2 regions of the Candidatus Desulfolinea nitratireducens genome follow, and region 1 is predicted to be linked to the other one. Evidence: riboswitches for the same ligand, from Rfam matches in the RefSeq annotation. Region 1 holds a riboswitch; the other holds the start of a gene.

Evidence for each region. A riboswitch is a leader RNA that binds a small molecule or an ion and turns the genes downstream of it on or off. The one in region 1 is predicted to bind cobalamin.
Region 2: linked by a shared signal. The riboswitch ahead of AC3DOM_RS09950 (reductive dehalogenase) and the one ahead of AC3DOM_RS08145 (ABC transporter substrate-binding protein) in region 1 are both predicted to bind cobalamin.

The regions. Positions count from the first base shown of each region.
Region 1 is NZ_CEYOSI010000072.1:1,915-10,999, reverse strand. Features, by position in the region: gene phnE (phosphonate ABC transporter, permease protein PhnE) at 1-100, shown strand, start outside; gene AC3DOM_RS08185 (SanA/YdcF family protein) at 231-869, shown strand; gene AC3DOM_RS08180 (HDIG domain-containing metalloprotein) at 869-1,426, shown strand; gene cobU (bifunctional adenosylcobinamide kinase/adenosylcobinamide-phosphate guanylyltransferase) at 1,456-2,031, opposite strand; gene AC3DOM_RS08170 (cobyric acid synthase) at 2,019-3,521, opposite strand; gene cobS (adenosylcobinamide-GDP ribazoletransferase) at 3,518-4,252, opposite strand; gene cobO (cob(I)yrinic acid a,c-diamide adenosyltransferase) at 4,280-4,813, opposite strand; gene AC3DOM_RS08155 (heme ABC transporter ATP-binding protein) at 4,826-5,611, opposite strand; gene AC3DOM_RS08150 (FecCD family ABC transporter permease) at 5,613-6,638, opposite strand; gene AC3DOM_RS08145 (ABC transporter substrate-binding protein) at 6,702-7,688, opposite strand; cobalamin riboswitch at 7,811-7,949, opposite strand; gene AC3DOM_RS08140 (hypothetical protein) at 8,166-9,085, opposite strand, start outside.
Region 2 is NZ_CEYOSI010000098.1:1,311-10,395, reverse strand. Features, by position in the region: gene AC3DOM_RS09995 (sensor histidine kinase) at 1-1,029, shown strand, start outside; gene AC3DOM_RS09990 (response regulator) at 1,026-1,688, shown strand; gene AC3DOM_RS09985 (reductive dehalogenase) at 1,830-3,233, shown strand; gene AC3DOM_RS09980 (hypothetical protein) at 3,245-3,472, shown strand; gene AC3DOM_RS09975 (cytochrome c3 family protein) at 3,641-5,410, shown strand; gene tatA (twin-arginine translocase TatA/TatE family subunit) at 5,433-5,615, shown strand; gene tatC (twin-arginine translocase subunit TatC) at 5,642-6,421, shown strand; gene AC3DOM_RS09960 (twin-arginine translocase TatA/TatE family subunit) at 6,430-6,633, shown strand; gene AC3DOM_RS09955 (cupredoxin domain-containing protein) at 6,679-7,095, shown strand; cobalamin riboswitch at 7,205-7,388, shown strand; gene AC3DOM_RS09950 (reductive dehalogenase) at 7,450-8,838, shown strand; gene AC3DOM_RS09945 (dehalogenase) at 8,857-9,085, shown strand, end outside.

The sequences.
Region 1 (9,085 bases):
TCTGGATTATCGCTCTGCCGGGATGTGTGTCTGGTTCATCGCGATCACAGTCGCCATTCTGGATTATGTGAGTGCAGAGATCCGCGCCCGCTTTGTATAAGAGATGTAGCGGATAATACCAAGGCCCTAAAGGCGATCCATTCCCTTTGGGGCCTTTTGCTGTAAAGTGGTAAAATGCCCGAATGTTCAAACTGTTATTTAAAATTTATGCTCTTATTAAAAGCATTCTTATGCTAATTTTCAAACTCCTTTTCATTCTGGGAATTAGCGGCGCAATTATTTTATTGATCGCGCGTCTGATTACTGCCATCCATAGTAAAGGTCGCGTCTACAGCGTTGAAGATATTCCTGCTGAACGGGCGGCAATCGTCTTTGGTGCGGGACTCTGGCGTGATGGCAGTCCCACGCCCGTTTTACGGGATCGGGTTCAGGCCGCGTCCGAACTATACTTCCAGGGCAAGGTTGAAAAATTATTACTGAGTGGCGATAATCGTTTTGCTGACTACGACGAGCCATCCGCGATGAAAAATTACGCTCTTGGGTTGGGTGTTCCCGAAGAGGTCATTATCCTCGATTTTGCCGGTCGCCGCACGTATGACACATGCTACCGTGCCAAAGAAATTTTCGGGCTGGAATCAGCGATCCTCGTCACCCAGGAATTCCATTTATCACGCGCACTCTATATTTGCGATGCGCTTGGGATATCAAGCAAAGGCATCAATGCAGATAGACGTACCTATAGGAAATTTTCCCGAGGGTACTGGAATTTGCGAGAATCACTTGCCACCATCTCTGCACTCTGGGATGTGCATGTTATACATCCCATACCCGTTTTGGGAGATTTTGAACCAATTTTTCCGGAGGAATAATGAAACGCATAGAAGCCTTAGCGATAGTTCGCGAATTCATCAAAAATGAAAATCTGGTCAAGCATATGTTTGCCGTCGAAGCCGCCATGCGTTTTTACGCCGAAAAGTTGAATAAAGATGTGGAACTCTGGGGAGTGGTCGGGCTCTTGCATGATTTTGACTGGGAGATTCATCCCACACTCGAGGATCATCCAGCTGAGGGCGCTCCCCTCTTGCGGGAGAGGGGTGTGCCGGAACCAATCGTTCGCGCCATCCTCAGCCATGCGGAACATACCGGAATTCCACGTGATTCCCTGATGGAAAAAGCACTCTTCGCCTGTGACGAGATCACGGGGTTGATCACCGCCGTTGCGCTGGTACGCCCCTCGCGTTCGTTAATGGATCTACAAGCGAAATCCGTCAAGAAAAAATGGAAAGATAGACATTTCGCAGCCGGAGCCAACCGCGAGGAGATGGAACAAGGTGCCGGGGAATTTGGCGTCGAATTATCTGAACATATCACGAATGTGATCGAAGCCATGCGCCGTATTGCACCTGAGCTGGGGTTGGCGGGATAATTTTTATAAGGGCGGACAGCCGTCCGCCCCTACTTTACCTGCATCGGAATACCCGCTACAAGCAATAGCACTTCGTCGGCATGAGATGCCAGGATTTGGTTGGCACGTCCAAGAATATCTCGATAGGCGCGTCCCAATTCATAGGGTGGGACAACCCCCAGACCAACCTCATTCGATACAACCAACAGTTCTACCTCTGTCTCCCGGACATAAGCGACCAAAGCCTCCACTTCGACAATCACATTCGCCTCGATTTCAGGTTCGAAGGGATCAGCCTTTGGGTCTTCAAAGGGATCGCCTACCGGGGCGGCCGCATCCATCAGATGATTGGCAACCAGGAAGGTCATACAATCCAGTAAAATGATACGTGCCGTGCTACCTGCCTCACGAATAGCTTGGGCAACATTTCGGGGGGCTTCTATCGTCCCCCAGGTGGATGGCCTCTCGGTGCGATGCTTCCTGACCCGCTCGATCATCTCCTCATCTTTGATCTCAGACGTGGCGACATAAAGAACATTCTCACCACCTGATTCTTTGGCCCTCTTTTCTGCAAAGGAGCTTTTGCCACTTCGCGCGCCACCGAGAACCAAGGTTAATTTTCCCATATGATCTTCTCCAAATATTCCATATCCAGGGTTTCTTCCAGAGTATCCGCCAAACGTGTCAGGGAAGCCGCGAATGGGTTTTTCTTTCCTGCCTCTTCACCACTCCAACCTACATCTTTCAACCAGGCTCGGCGTAGATTCTCATTCGAGAACAATCCATGCAGATAGCATCCCCAAATTTTTCCGTCCTCGCTGGTTGCTCCATCCGGCACCTGAACCGATTGACCACTGCGTTCTATAAGTTTCATCCAGGGGCTTTGGCTATCGGTACGACCCATGTGAATTTCATATCCGCTTATTATTTCACCTTCAATATCAGCAAACCAGCCAGAACCATTTTCTATTTGGGCACTGGCCTGATGAGTGGCTTTTTCACCAGAAAAAACTGTTTCAATGGGAAGCAAACCCAATCCGGGGGCGCTTTCCAGTGCTGATTCCACATGTTCCGGATCATGGACAAGTTCTCCCAGCATCTGGTAACCGCCACATATCCCAACGACAGCGCCTCCCTTCTGTGCATGCTCCTGAATCCTTTTTTCAAAGCCTTGCGACCGCAACCACTCCAGGTCGTTGAGGGTGCTCTTCGTCCCCGGGATGATGATCGCCGCGGGATTGCCAATTTGCTCGGGGCTATCCACATAACGAACGCGAACACCCGGCTCTGCGGATAGCGGATCGAAATCATCAAAATTAGCAATGCGGGGCAGATGTACCACGACTATCTCGAGTTCGTCAGTTGGTGAGACAGAATTCTCAAAGGGATTGTCCAACGCCACCGCATCTTCTTCAGGGATGAATAGACCCTGTAAATAGGGCACTACACCCAAGACCGGAATATCGGTTTTATCTTCCAAAATTTTGACCCCATCTGAGAACAGCGATATATCCCCGCGGAATTTGTTGACAATAAAGCCTTTTACCAGTTCGCGCTCTTCAGGCTCCAGTAACCAGGCTGTGCCAATTAATTGTGCGAAAATCCCGCCACGGTCAATATCACCAGCTAATAGTACAGGGGCTTTTGCATAACGCGCAATCGCCATGTTAACTATATCGCCCTCTTTTAAATTAAGTTCAGCCGCACTGCCAGCACCTTCAATAATTACTAGTTCGTATTTTTCACGCAGTCGATCCAGGGCAGCCGTTGCCTCCTTCCAAAGCATCTTCTTATTCGGATAATAGTCTTTTGCGGAAAGCGTTTTCCAGGGCCGCCCCATAACAACCACCTGTGAGCGAGAATCCGCTTCAGGTTTGATCAGGACCGGGTTCATATCCACGTGAGGTTCCAGGCCGGAGGCAATTGCCTGGGTAGCCTGCGCACGTCCGATCTCGGAGCCATCCGGGCAAACGGCAGCGTTGTTGGACATATTCTGCGCTTTGAAGGGTGCAACCCGCACTCCTCGTCTGGCGAAAAGGTGACATAAGCCAGCTACCAGCAAGCTTTTTCCAACGGATGAGGAGGTGCCTAAAACTACGAGAACTTTTCCGGTCATATTGCCACTCCGGTTGTGAAAATAAGCAAAACAGCCAATTCGATCAATTCGCATAGGGCGCCGTAACTATCTCCGGTCAGGCCGGGGACGCGGCGTAAAATAAAGCTTGCGCCAAGCCAAAGTATTATTCCTGAGATAGCGAAGGTCAATAAGCCGATCCAATCAGCGAAGAACCAGGCTCCCAAGACAGTCAGAACGGTAGCCAGAATGACTTGTGGCCAACGGACGTTCTCTTTCATACCGCGCCCCATTCCTTTTTCGCGGGCGTATGGGAAAGCGAAGATTGCAATAGACAATGCCCAGCGTCCGAAAACGGGAGCAAGCAAAAGTCCAGAAAGATTCGGGAGAGAGGTCATGGCGGCATATTTTGACAGCAGCAACACGACTCCACCAGCCACACCAAATGCGCCAACGCGCGAATCCCTCATGATCTCCAGGCGTCGCTCTGGAGTGAATCCGCCAAATAGACCATCGCATGAATCGAGAAACCCGTCAAAGTGCAGGGCACGGGTGAGCAGCAACCAGGCTGCCAGGACGATGACCGAGACAATCTGCGTTGAAAAAATCAACTCCAGGCCACTTCCCAATCCATAAAGCACCCCGCCCAGCGCCAGGCCGACCACCGGGAAATAGCCCACAGATCGACCCAGCTCCTGTGAGGTAAATGGGCGACGGATAAGTGCCGGAAAGGTGGTCAAAAATTGGAAAGCAGTCAGAAGTGAAGTTATCATTTTTTATCCAATCCGCCAGGTACGGCTTTAAAATTCAATTCCTGGCTGTGCAGAAATTTCCTGATCTTCATAAGGATGCTTGATTTCTTTCATTTCCGTGACTATATCGGCAAAATCTATCAACTCCTGTGGTGCATTGCGCCCAGTGATGATCAAATGCAGCATGGGCGGTTTGTTTTCCTGCAACCAGGCGATCACTTCATTCACATCCAACCATTCGAAATCCAATGGGTAGGTAAATTCGTCTAAAACGATCAAATCGTATTCGCCACTGGTGATCTTTTCCTGTGCCAATTTCCAACCATGCTGCGCGCGTGCAATGGTCTCATCCATATCTTTTGAACGCCAGGTAAATCCATCCCCGGTGGAAAGCCAGTCAATTCCCAGTTTTGTGGCGGCTTTAACCTCACCCCATTTTCCCTTCTCTGATTTGATGAATTGGAGAACACAGATGCGCATCCCACGCCCCCATGCGCGTAAAACCACACCAAAGGCTGCAGTGGATTTCCCCTTCCCTTTTCCCGTATTGACGATCACCAGGCCCTTTTTCTTTTTTGCCATTTTGCCTCTCTATTACTTTTGTTCCAATGCGCCTTGCGGAAAAATGATCGGCGCACCCGTAACTGGATGAGGGATAATCTCAACCGGCGTTTGATAGGCCTCACTGATATTTTCTGCACAGATCACCTCTTGCGGAGTACCAAAGGTTATTAGCTCTCCACCGACCAGCAAGGCAACTTTATCTGCAAAAAATGAAACCAAATTCAAATCATGGACGGCCATCAAAACAGCTAATTCTTTCTCTATCGAAAGTCTTTTTATCAGCGATAATAAATTTGTCTGGTGTTGCAAGTCCAGATGATTTGTGGGTTCGTCAAGCAATAAAACAGGGGTTGACTGAGCGAGGGCTCGCGCCAGCAATACCCTCTGTTGTTCGCCCCCGGATAATTGAGCGATCGACCTGTCAGCAAAATCCTGCAATTGGGCTTGCTCCAACGCCAATCGAACAGCATCTCTATCCTCCTGGCTCTCACGCCCAAGCCAGCTCATATAGGCTGTACGTCCCATCATCACGGCCTGCTCAACAGAATAAGCACCTCCCAATTGCCGTGTTTGAGGAACAACAGCCAAAACCCTGGCCCGTTCCGCGGTTGAAAAACGGGATAAATCTTTCCCATTGACATAGATCTGCCCGGATTCGGTGGGTATTGTCCCGCTTACGGCTCGCACAAGCGTGGTTTTTCCGGCACCATTCGGGCCGATCAAAGCGATTATTTCTCCGGGAAGGGCCTCAATGGTAATATTTTTCAGCACCCTTTTCTGGCCATAGGCAACTGTAAGAGAGTCTATTTTTAGCATATTACCAGAAGACCTCTCGCTTTGCACGGCGCAGAATCCACAAGAAGAAAGGCGCGCCAGCAAGGGCGGTCACAATCCCCACAGGCAGGGTAGAGGGAGCCAACAGGATACGCGCCAGCATATCGGCCAGCAGCAACGCACTGCCACCTCCCAAAATGGATAGCGGGACGAGGCGCCGGTAATCCGCCCCCCACAGAATGCGAATCATATGCGGGACGATCAAACCTATGAAGCCGATCACTCCCGAAAATGCAACTGCTACCGCTGTGGTCAGGGATGCTGTCACAATGATGAATATTTTAGCCCGGTCAACATTCAGCCCCATCTGCTTGGCTTCTTCTTCCCCGAACTGGAGCACATTTAGCATATGTCCAGAGATGGATAGCATCCCCATGCCTGCAAGCATGTAAGGCAAAGCTGCGATGACAGGATTCCAGCCTGCCATCGGTGAACCACCGAGCAAAAATGAAATTGCCCGGTGAAGTTGCAAATCGGTACGCAGCATCAAAAAGGAAGTCATTGCCGAAGCAAAGGCTCCTACAGCCACACCGGCAAGGATAAGCGTCGTCATCGGGACCATACCATTTACACGCGCCAGATTGTAGACCAATACTACGGTCAGGATCGCCCCCACAAAGGCGCCGGCAGGCACCAAATAAAATCCCAGCAAGTTTGTCGGCCAGTTAAGTGACATTGCAAACACCGCACCTAGTCCAGCCCCTGAAGCGACACCGATCAGATAAGGATCAGCAAGCGGATTACGGAACAATCCTTGATACGCAGCCCCACTGCTCCCCAGGGCTGCTCCTGTCAGGACTACCAGAACCGTGTGCGGAAGGCGCACAGCCAGGATGATGGCTGAAAATGAATTTGGCCAATCAGGATTGATATTGATCCCAGGAATTTGAGCTGCCAGGATCCGGAAGATAGTCTCCGGAGGAATGAAGACAGCACCCAGCGCAATACTGATCACAAAGGCTGTGAGCAACAAGATCGTATTCATTAAATAAGGTCGTTTGCGGATCATAATAAGCGGGACGAGGCTCCATAACCTTTCACGGTCAGCATATGAAGCCTCGTATGATCGGGCTTACTCAAATATCTCGGGGTGCAAGAGTCTGGCAGTTTCTTCCAGAGCATCCACCAGACGGGGGCCAGGAACGCTCATCATGTTGGGGTCGATAGGATAAAGTGCATTCTCAGCGACAGCAGTGATGGCATCCCAACCTGGGCGTGCGATAACAATCTCAGGAGTAACACCATAGGGTGCATCGGCCAGCAAAATAATCTCTGGATTGATAGCGATCAATGCTTCGGTACTGATCTGAGCATAATCACCTTCTAGCGCAGAAGCCGCATTGATGCCACCGGCCATGGTGATAATATAATCAATAAATGTGCCAGACCCCGTCGTCCAGGGATTGGCCGGATCAGTTGCATCCAATTCGTAAAAGACAGAAGGGAGATAAGATACAGGAGCAACTTTTTCCTGTACAGCTTTGACACGTGCATCCAGGTCTGTAATCAGGATTTCGGTTTCGGCTTCGTGACCCGTCAGCCTGGCAAAATCACGTAAGTTTTCAAATAGCTCTTCATACGAGGCGGGGTTGGCCTGCCAGTAAACATTCAACCCGAGGTCGCGCAAGGCCAGAGCCTGGTCTTCCGAGATAATCTCAGCCGCAACGACCAGGTCTGGCTCCAGCGCCAGGATGGCTTCTGTGGGCAACTCCTCCCATAACGCACCTACGCTGGTGACATCGAGGGCTGCTTCAGGATACACAGAATACTCATCGCGCCCGACAACCTGATCTCCGGCACCGATTGCAAACAGAACCTCTGTGGTAGAGGCCGAAATGGAAACGATGGCTTGCGGGTATTCGCTCAACTCAATCGTATTGCCTAAATCGTCAACAAAGATCATACCCTCTGGTTGTGGTTCTTCAGCAGGTTTCGGAACATCGGTGGATTCTACTTCAACAGGAATTTCAGGTGGGGTTGCAGCAGGGGTACAGGCTCCGAGCAACAGTCCAAATGAGAATAGCACTGTTAAAAAAAGTATTTTTTTCTTGTTTATCATTTATCTCTCCAACAATCTATATTTATCGGTATGGTATTTATAGAATCAAAATCCCCTACCTTGCGGTAGGGGAGAGGAATGGTTTAGTGATATAAACGCTTTCCACCTCCTTTCTGCGAGGGGTGTGGAGACTAATCAAGGCGGGCGTCCTGGCTTGTTCCTGACGGAACTTACAGTTGCGCTACAGCGCCGGACTTAAACCGGCTTCGCCTTTGAACCTTCCCATCCGGGGGAAAAGGTACCTTGATCAAAAATAAAATGTTAAAGCTCTACGCCCATTATACCGCGTGATATTCTTTTTTGAGATGATTTTCGGCCGCAATTATTTGGATAACCTTCCCCCCTTACTCAGGTTTCCCATAAAATGAGCAAGAAACGTAATTCATCCAGCTCCCTCTAGATAAATATTTACTGAAATCAATAGGATTTGAAAAGAGCCTCGCGATAGATGCGAAGCCATCTTCATGATGTTATTTTTTATGCTTGCGCCTCTTCACCTGCTTCTTTACTCCCAATATAGATCGTTCTTCCCATAATCCCCAAAAACAACAGAATTGAAATCGCGTTGAAGAGACTACCCCATAAGCGTAAAGGCTGCTGAAAATTCAAATCTCCAACAACACGTAGAATCAGGGATATGTGCAAAAGAATCAATGGATAATAGAATTTGCTGCTATATTTGACTGGTAAATGCAGGATTGCCGGGAAAATAATCGCCGCATGACCGAAGATCATAGAGAAGGTAAAGCCGACAAAAACCGTATGCAGATAAGCATCGTAAATCGGACCGGCAAAAACAGCTCCAGAATATAAGCCGATCACTCCACTGACACCCAACCAGACATAGCCACTCAAGAGACAAATAGCGACAAAGCGCACCAGTCCCGTTTTGCGAACCGTGATGCGGGCAATGTCGAAGCGAAGAAGCCAGAGCGCCATGAGGAGCATCCCCGCAGAAATGGTGCGAGTACCCACATCAGACCAGAAGAGTGACAGAATTAAACCAAGTAAATAAACGCCAATTGTCATTAACCCAATGACTCGTCGTCTTTGAGATGGAGGCATAATTCGATTTAGTTCCAACCGTTCGCCAACGATGGTCAAGACAAGAAAAGCGCTCCACCACAAGACGATCTGAAAGATAGGCAGGCCCAGAAACCAAAGCAATGTTCCAATAAACCAGGCGATGGCTCCCAGGGTCATAATGACCGTGTAGTCTGCTCGATGTTGTTTCAGGATCACGACAAAGATGACAACAAGACCAAAGCTCCCCGCAGTCATCAAGAGGGCGCCAAGAATCGCATTTCCACCTGCGACATAATAAAGCCCTCCCAGGGCGCTCAATACTGGCCCTGCATATAACCAGGATTTATTGAGGGCAACGGCGCGCTCAATAC
Region 2 (9,085 bases), on a different contig from region 1:
GACCGCAGTAGTAGCAGTTTTTCATTAGCTTGTGCGAGAGGCTTGCCTGATGAGGTTGAAAGGCATCTTCATGATTCTGATTCGGGTTTTTGCAATTGTCAGAAAAATATTCTAACAGATGAAGAAAATGTACAAGTTAGCGTACATCATTGTGATTCACTTGAGAGTTTGGTTGCTCAATATGAAATCTCGACGCAATATGTAACTGTCCCTTTGGATTTGCGTGATCGGCGGATTGGAATGATCAATATGCTTTGCGCGCAAGATTACAGTTTGTCCGAAGCCGATATAGAGGTGCTTGGAACCATTGGAAAGCAGATATCTGATTTTATCGAGACCACTTGGTTACAAAAAAGCTTGCGCGACAAAGAAGCAGAACGACAGATGCTACTTAGTGCTCTGGTTAATGCGCAAGAAGGAGAACGGGCTCGTCTAGCAAGAGAATTGCATGATGATGCTGGGCAACAGCTAACGGGTTTGCTTGTCCGACTTAAAGCCCTTGAGAAGCAGATTCCTGACAGAGAAACTATAGAAACAGTCAGCAACCTTTGTCAAACAACATCAGAAACTATTGAGCGTGTCCGTTCGCTATCTCACCGTTTACGTCCGGCAGTTTTGGAAGAATTTGGTCTTGATGCTGCCCTAAAAAACCTAGCTGATGAAATGTTGCCTAATTCTGGCTTAGAATGTATATATAAGTTGTCGTTAGATGGGGAAAATTTACCATTTGAGATTGAAACCAACCTATATCGAATCGCGCAGGAAAGCTTGAGAAATATCATTAGCCATGCAGAAGCTAATCGTGTGAGCATTGAGCTGTCTCGTTTTCCCGATTCTGTAAACCTGCGAATTGAAGATGACGGGAGAGGCCTTGGTGTTCAACCTGTGGCTAATCAGCGTGGATTAGGTTTGATTAATATTCGAGAACGTACGGAGATGTTGGGAGGTTCTTTTGAGATCAAATCTGATGAAGGGAAGGGAACGTCCTTACAAGTTAGTATTCCTGTTCCTCTGGAGATTATCGTATGACTGAGAAAATACGTGTGTTGCTAGTGGATGATCATAAGGTTTTGAGGGATGGTTTGCGTGTCTTAATTGATGGGGAAAATGATTTAACGACAGTTGCTGAAGCAGGAACGGGAAAGGAAGCGATTCAGAGAACCATTGATCTTACTCCTGATGTAGTTGTTCTTGATATTGGTTTGCCAGATAGTAATGGTATTGATGTGGTTAGCGAGATCCGACGTCACGAGTTGTCCGCCCGTATAGTGATCCTTTCCATGTATGGTGATCGAGAATTAGTACTACGTGCTATTGAGGCTGGATGTGACGGTTTTGTTCCAAAATCCTCTGCGCATACAGATTTATTACAAGCGATTCGCACAGTTCATCAGGGAAAGCGTTTCTTGCATCCTGATGCAGCAACGGAAATGATCAACGGAATGTTAGCGAAACAGGATGAAAAGCGCTTGCTTTCTATGCTTTCTGAGCGTGAAATAGAAGTCTTGCGCTTGGTAGCAAGGGGTTATACCAGCAAGGAAATTGGAGATCAGCTTGCTCTGAGCCCTAAAACCGTCGATACCTATAGGCAAAGAGCCATGAGTAAGCTTGATCTGGATAGCCGTGCAGAGATTATAGATTTTGCACTTAAAGCTGGTCTTTTAAATGGCGACCATCCCTTAAAATAATATTTTTATTTACAGATAGAATAAAGTTTAGGTCCTGTCGGGAATACCCCTACACGTATATATATTTTTCCTGATAGTTTTATGATAATGCTTTTGTTACTATGATAATAGTAGGAATGTCAATTTTTATGGATCAAAACGATGACAGAGAAGCGAAAAAAAATTAGTAGACGAGATTTTCTAAAGTTAGCCGGATTATCTACATCGTCGCTTGCTGTTGGATCCTTTAGCCCCCCGACTCGTAAGAAATCTGTTTTGCCACATAGCAAAATAATCCTGGATGAAGCAGGGCGGATGAAGCGTCCATGGTGGGTGCGTGAGGTAGATAAACCAACTGTTGAAATTTCCTGGGAGAGCGTAAAGCGTTTTGACGCGCGAACAGCTGCACGTGGTTCGGGTTTCATCAATTATGTCGGACAAGAAGAAGTTAATCGCCTGACAAAAATTGCTGCTGGAAAAGAAAAGGAGCGTTTGCTACAAAAGGTCCCGGGCTATACATTAAAGGATCAAGCTCTTTCAGCAGCCCAGGCCAGTTCTTCATCATCGAAGCGCTCTTTTCTTGGATTGCAAAAGGCACAAACGCCCGAGGAACGTGGTGTTCCAACTTGGAAGGGGAGTTCAAGCGATGCAGCTCGTATCCTTAGGGTTGCTATGCGGCATTTTGGCGCAGCTACAGTTGGGTTTGTTGAACTCAACGAGCAAACGAAAAAGTTGATTTATTCTTACGACACCGATGGCAAAGAAATCGTTTTCGAGGATGTAGATATTGCCTATGAAACAACTGAGAAGCGTGTTATTCCTCACAAAGCAAAGTGGGTTATTGTCTATACTGTTCAGATGTCTGCTGATGCCCTTAAACGAGCCCCAACCGCAATTGCTGAACAAACGACAATTTTGTCTTATGGCCGTGCTTTGGATATTCAAATAAAAACCCAAGAGTTTATACGTGGATTAGGATATCAGTGTTTGGGGGAGGCGAATGTAAATGGCTTAGGAATTGCACCAGCTCTAGCTGTGATGGCTGGTTTGGGAGAGTTAGGGAGACATAATCGCGTGATAACACCGGAATTTGGTCCTATGGTGAGGATATTTAAAATGATTACCGATTTGCCGGTTACTACAGATAAACCAATTGATGCGGGGATTATGCAGTTCTGCAGTAGTTGTAAAAAGTGTGCAGAGACTTGCCCTGCTAGCGCATTAAGCCTTGACGACGAGCCAACTTGGGACGTTCAAGGGAAATGGAATAATTCTGGGCATAAGGCTTATTTTGAACACTCTCTTAAGTGCCGTACATATATGATGGAAGGGGCAGGCACGAATTGCAGTATATGTTTTTCTGTTTGCCCGTTTGCGAAAAAGAATAAGGTTTGGCTCCATAATTGGGTTAAGGGTGGTATTTCATCTTTCCCTACATTAGATGGGCTGCTGCGAAGCTTGGATGATGCTTTTAGTTATGGTGCTCAGAAAAGCCCCGAAGAGTGGTGGTGGTTGAATTTGCCTGAGTATGGGATTAATACAGAGCAGACCATCGATGAAGATTAATTGGTGTTCGTATGAGTGAAGACAAAGAATATTTCACAATCAAAATCGTTCGCCGACCTTGGTATGAATGGATACTGTGGGGGATATGGCTTTTCTTGGAAATCGTTTTTTTGCAGAGTGCCATTGCCAGCCATCAGGAATTAGAACAAAGAGCAGCCATGATTTATTGGCTAATAGTTGTAGTATTGTCACTTACAGGCTTTGTTTTTTGGATTATTCGGCGCTCTCGTCTACTGTAAGTTTTTTGTGCAAAATCAATGGGGGACAGAAAGTTTAAGCTTGTCAGAAAAAGCCCTACAAAAGAACAGGTTTTTCCCGCTATTCCAGACGGGTTGCTTTTGCTACCATAAGTGAGAACAGTCTTACCCTGTTTCGATTCATTTTGCCGTTGGAATTAAGGAAAATACATGAAGCGAGCTTTTAGCGCGATTAAAAAGTTTTTTTATCCAGCATCTGATGCTTCGCGTTGGGTAAAAATCATGCCATATTTGGTGCTAAGTATTCTTTTCTTACTTATGGTAATCACAAGCACTTATACTTGGGAGTATACGAACTCAACAGAGTTTTGCGGCTCTGCTTGTCATGGAATACATCCGGCAGAAAATATAGCCTATGAGGCATCTCCGCATGCTGAAGTCAAATGTGTTGAATGCCATATTGGTCGTGCTTTTGTTGGCAATCAGATCACACGAAAACTGGGGGATATCCAGCATGTTGTAGCGGCTGTTTCCAAAAATTATGAGTACCCATTGCATGTAAAGACATTAAGGCCTGCGCGAGAAGTATGCGAGCGTTGCCATAACCCGGATAAATTCTCTGACGATAGCCAGCGTGTCATCTACCATTACTCTCCTGACAAAGAGAATACCCTCTATCGAACTTACCTGATTCTGAAAACAGGGGGTGGGACTGTGCGAGAGGGTTTGGGGAAAGGGATCCACTGGCATACGCAAAACCAGGTTTTGTATTATCCAACGGATGGAAGCGAACAGGAAATTCCGTATGTAAAAGTGATTTACCCAGAAAGCGGAATTGTTAGCGAGTATGTTGACATCAGTTCTGATTTTGATCCTTACTCGATAGATGAAGCTGAACTAAAAGAAATGGATTGCATTACCTGTCATAATCGTATTTCACATACGATCCACCAACCTGAAAATGCCATTGACCTAGCCATATCTCGGGGAGTAATTTCCGTGAATATCCCTGGAATACGCCAAAATGCGGTGCGCCTACTGAGTAAGCCATACGAGTCGCAAGACGCTGCTTTGAGAGAGATGGATACGTTAGGAAATTATTACCGAGACACATACGCAGAGTTCTATCAAGAAAACTTGGAAAGCGTTGACCAAGCTATTGGCGTAATTAAAGAGATATACACACAAAGTATCTTCCCTGAACAAAAAGTGGATTGGGATACTTACGCGAGCAATATGGGGCACATGAATGATCCGGGATGTTTCCGCTGTCATGATGGTAAGCATTTTGACTTTGGTGGTTTTGCTGTTCGCATAGAATGCAATCTTTGTCACGCTGTCCCTGTGATTGCCGGGCCTGATGATCTTGTTACAGAAATTAATATTAGCCATGAACAACAACCAAATAGTCATCATAACGCCAACTGGATTGCTTTGCATCGGTATATGTACGATGAAGAAGATGAAAATGAAACTTGCAGCGAGTGCCATGACGTAACCAACTTTGGAGAAGCCAACAACACTTCGTTCTGTTCAAATTCGGCTTGCCACGGACTGGATTGGGAAGGGGTCAATTTTGAGATTGTGGACAATAGTGAAATCTTCGAAAAGCTAGTTCAGCAATTGCCGCATTTTCCAAAGACCTTAGACCTCTATGAAACATTTGTTACCCCGAGTTTGGACACCGTTCATTGGCAGGAGGTAGAGGATTTAGTTTGCGAAGATTGCCATGTGGACTGGCCTCCAGTTGGCCCTCCGCCAAACGATATTTGTCTGGAGTGTCATGGTGAAACTCAAGAAGGATTTGAAGAGTTGACGGCCGTCTACGAGCCTAACCCTCATGATGGACATTATGGCGAAGATACAACCTGTTCTTATTGTCATATCAATTTCGGTTCCGATGAAATTCCAGAATCGTGTAGCTATTGTCATGTTATGGAAGGCTATGAGTTGATTGAAGGTGTCACATCATCTGAGTAAGCCAAACAAAAGGAGATAAACCATGCCAAGCTTAGGACCAACAGAACTGATCATTATTCTTGTGATCGTATTGCTCATTTTTGGAGTGGGCAGAGTGAGCAAAATCGGTGGCGAATTAGGATCAGCGATTCGCGAGTTTCGCAGTAATTTTGCGGAAAAAGATGAAAAAGAAGCAGAAGAGCAACCTGCGGAATCAGCAAGTTAAAAACAAGGGAGAAGCATCGTTGAATAATGGATACTGATCAAAAGCAAAATAAGGACGATTTAAGGAAATCCCGGCGTGAACGCAGGATGCAATTCTGGGCGCATGTAGAGGAATTTCGCACACGCTTGGGGCGTGTCATCATCGGCTTACTAGTGACATTCTCTATTAGCTTGGCTTTCACGGAGCAGGTGCTGCAGATATTGTTGGATTACATGAATGCGGTCAAGCCCGTGGCTTTACATCCAACAGAATCGATTGTTGTCTATTTCCGTGTGGCGATGTTGTTGGGGGTAGTGCTGGTGATGCCATACTTGCTCTATCAAATACTGGCCTTCTTTTTACCAGGGCTAAAGCGTAGTGAGCGACGTATTTTGGTGACATCGGTGTTTGGGCTTGGATTCTTTTTTGCCCTCGGCGTAACTTTCGCCGCCTTTGTGATGGTCCCACTTGCGGTGGGATATTTGCAAGGCTTTATGAACGATCTGGTTCAACCAACATATTCGATAGATGGCTATATCAGCTTTGTTACAACAATTATGCTCAGCGCAGGCATTATCTTCGAGACACCGCTTTTGTTGGGGTTGATCGCCCGAATGGGTTTGGTAACAGCTAAGCAACTATCAAAAGGACGACGAGTTGCGTTGGTATCTATTGCTGTGTTAGCGGCAGTAGTGACGCCAACTCCTGATGCTTTTAATATGCTGTTGGTTATGGCGCCATTAGTGGTGCTTTATGAAGTTGGTATCTTTTTGGCTTGGCTGGCTGAACGTGCTCGACGTAAAGCATTGGCTATGGAAGCTGTGTGAGGTAAGCAATGAGATTTTTCAATTTGGGTGCAAGCGAACTTCTTTTGATTTTCTTATTTGCCATTTTGGTAGTTGGCCCAAAGGAAACTGTACGACTAGCAGGAAAAGCTAAAGAGGCAATCCGTGCAATGCAGGGAGTTTTCTCAGATATTTCCTCAGGCGTGGCCAACATTGCTGAAGAAGTATTTGACGAGACCAAGGATAAATCTTGAACTCGAGACAAAAGATGATCTATTCAAATTTTGGAGGAAGATAGAATGAAAACAAAAAGAAATATTTTTATCACCGTGCTGTTCCTTCTCACCTTGATGTTATCCGCCTGTGGAGGTGGCAGCAGTGGGAGCGATGAGATCATTATGGACGAACCTGTTCCCGCAGGGGCAGAAGATGCGATGGTCGTTGAGCTGGAATTCACAGTAGATGAGATTATTCCCAATACCGTCACTATCCCGGCAGGGCAAAAGGTACTGTTTGTTATTTATAACAGTGACACAAAAGAAGGTGATTTGAACGAAGACCATAATCTGGTTGCCCCCGACATCGGATTACAGGAAATGATCGTTATTCCTGGCCAGACCATTCGTCGCTTATGGACTGCTTACGATGTACCTGGCGAGTATCGTGCAGGCTGCACAATCCATTCATGGATTGATATGACGATTATTATCGAGTAGTTTTTTTAGCCACTTGTTAAGAAGAGTGGAAAGGAGGCGAAACAAGAAAAAATCACCAGGGGTTTTCTATGCAAGGGCGTAATTGCGTCCAATTGTGCTATTGCACATAAAGTCTAAACTTCGATCAGTGTACCTCTCCCCCGGATGGGAAGGTTCTTAGGCGAAGCCGGTGATCTTTAGCCATAATTGGCAAGTAAGTCCGGCGCTGTCCCGCAACTGTAAGATGGTGGCATAGTTTATTTGATGCTATGAAACTGTCAAGCCAGGTCGCCCACCTGATCGGTATTTCCACAGGCCTCGCGGAAGGGAGTGGGAACCCAACAATTCTTCATATGTAAGAAAGGAGAATGCGAAATGCCTGAAAGTTTAACACGACGAGAGTTCATGAAAGAACTCGGTAAATTAGGCGCAGTTGCCAGCTTGGCCCCCATGGTCGTTGCTGGTGAGCAAATGTCTGATAAGCCTTATAGCCTCAAGCGTCCGAGCTTCATCAAGGAAGTTGATGAACCAACGACAGAAATTCGCTGGGATGAAGTTAAGCGCATTGCTGAGGGAGAAGTAACAGCCCGCCGTTCGTTTTCAAAATATCTTAGCCAGGATCGACTCGATAAATTGACTGAGATTCGCACTGCCAATATGGATAAGTACATCAAGGAAGGCCGCGACGGCTATACCCTGAAGGACCATGCTTTGAAATCAGGTGCGGGTAAAGGTGGTGTGTCCAGGGTATTTATCCAGGATCCAGAAAAAGTCCAAACCCCCGAAAAACTGGGTGTTCCTAATTGGACTGGAACTCCGGAAGAAGCGACTATGATCGTTTCGGCTGCCCTGCGCCATTACGGTGCCGGCACGGTTGGCGTTACGGAACTGGATACCAACACCACCGAGAAGCTAATCTATGCCAAAGACCCTGATGGGAAAGAAATGCGCATTGAAGATGCGGACATGCCGGAAGAGGGTGAGGACTATCGTGTCATCCCCAAGAAAGCGCGTTGGATGATCACCTACACCGTGCAGATGTCCGAAGAGGCCATGATCCGCTGCCCAACGCATCTGGGCTCGCAAACCACCTCGTTAACATACCGTCGTTCACAAAATGTCCAGGAACGTGGTCAGTTCTTCCTGGGAGGCTTGGGATATATGGCTATGGGCGAATCATCCACCAATGCATTGGCCATTGCGCCGGCCTTTGGTGTAATGTCCGGGCTGGGCGAGCTCTCACGCTACAACCGCTTACTCACCCCTGAATATGGCTCCATGGTGCGTGTCTTCAAGATTCTCACCGACCTGCCAATGGCCCCTACGAAACCAATCGATGCCGGGTTGCTGGAGTACTGCAAGAACTGCACCAAGTGTGCTGATCACTGCCCCTCCAAGGCACTTAGCTTTGAAAAAGAGCCTACTTGGGAGACAGTTGGTGGCTGGAATAACCCGGGCCATAAAGCCTGGTTTGAAGATTCGGTCAAATGCCGCAGCTACTGGTACGAGACTGGCAATAACTGTGGTATCTGCTTCGCGGTCTGCCCCTTCGCGAGCAAGAATCTGGCATCCTTTAGCAAGGTGCGTGATTACATGGCCGCCACCGTGCCGGCTTTCGATGGCACGCTCAAGAAGATCGACGACCTGCTGTACACCCCGTACACAGAGTTTGGCAAACCGCAGAAGACGGCTGAATCCTGGTGGCATGAGAACCATCCGGACTACGGCATTCACACTGATCAAACCGTTCGCGAGACAAGCTAAGGAAAAGGAGGTTTTCCCATGTCTGTAACTTTATGGTTAATCTTAGGGGCGGTGGTTGCTCTTGGCTTTTACTTTGCTGCCACCAAAATGAAACTCACGTGGTATGAGTGGGTTCTGGCTGTGCTGGGGACCATCCTGATCCTGTTCGCTATCCAGAATTACAGTGCCTCTCAATTGGAACTTGAGCCGCGCGCTGCTGGACTCCTGCTGCTCATCTTTGGGCTGCCGGGCGTGATTTTGGCTGCTG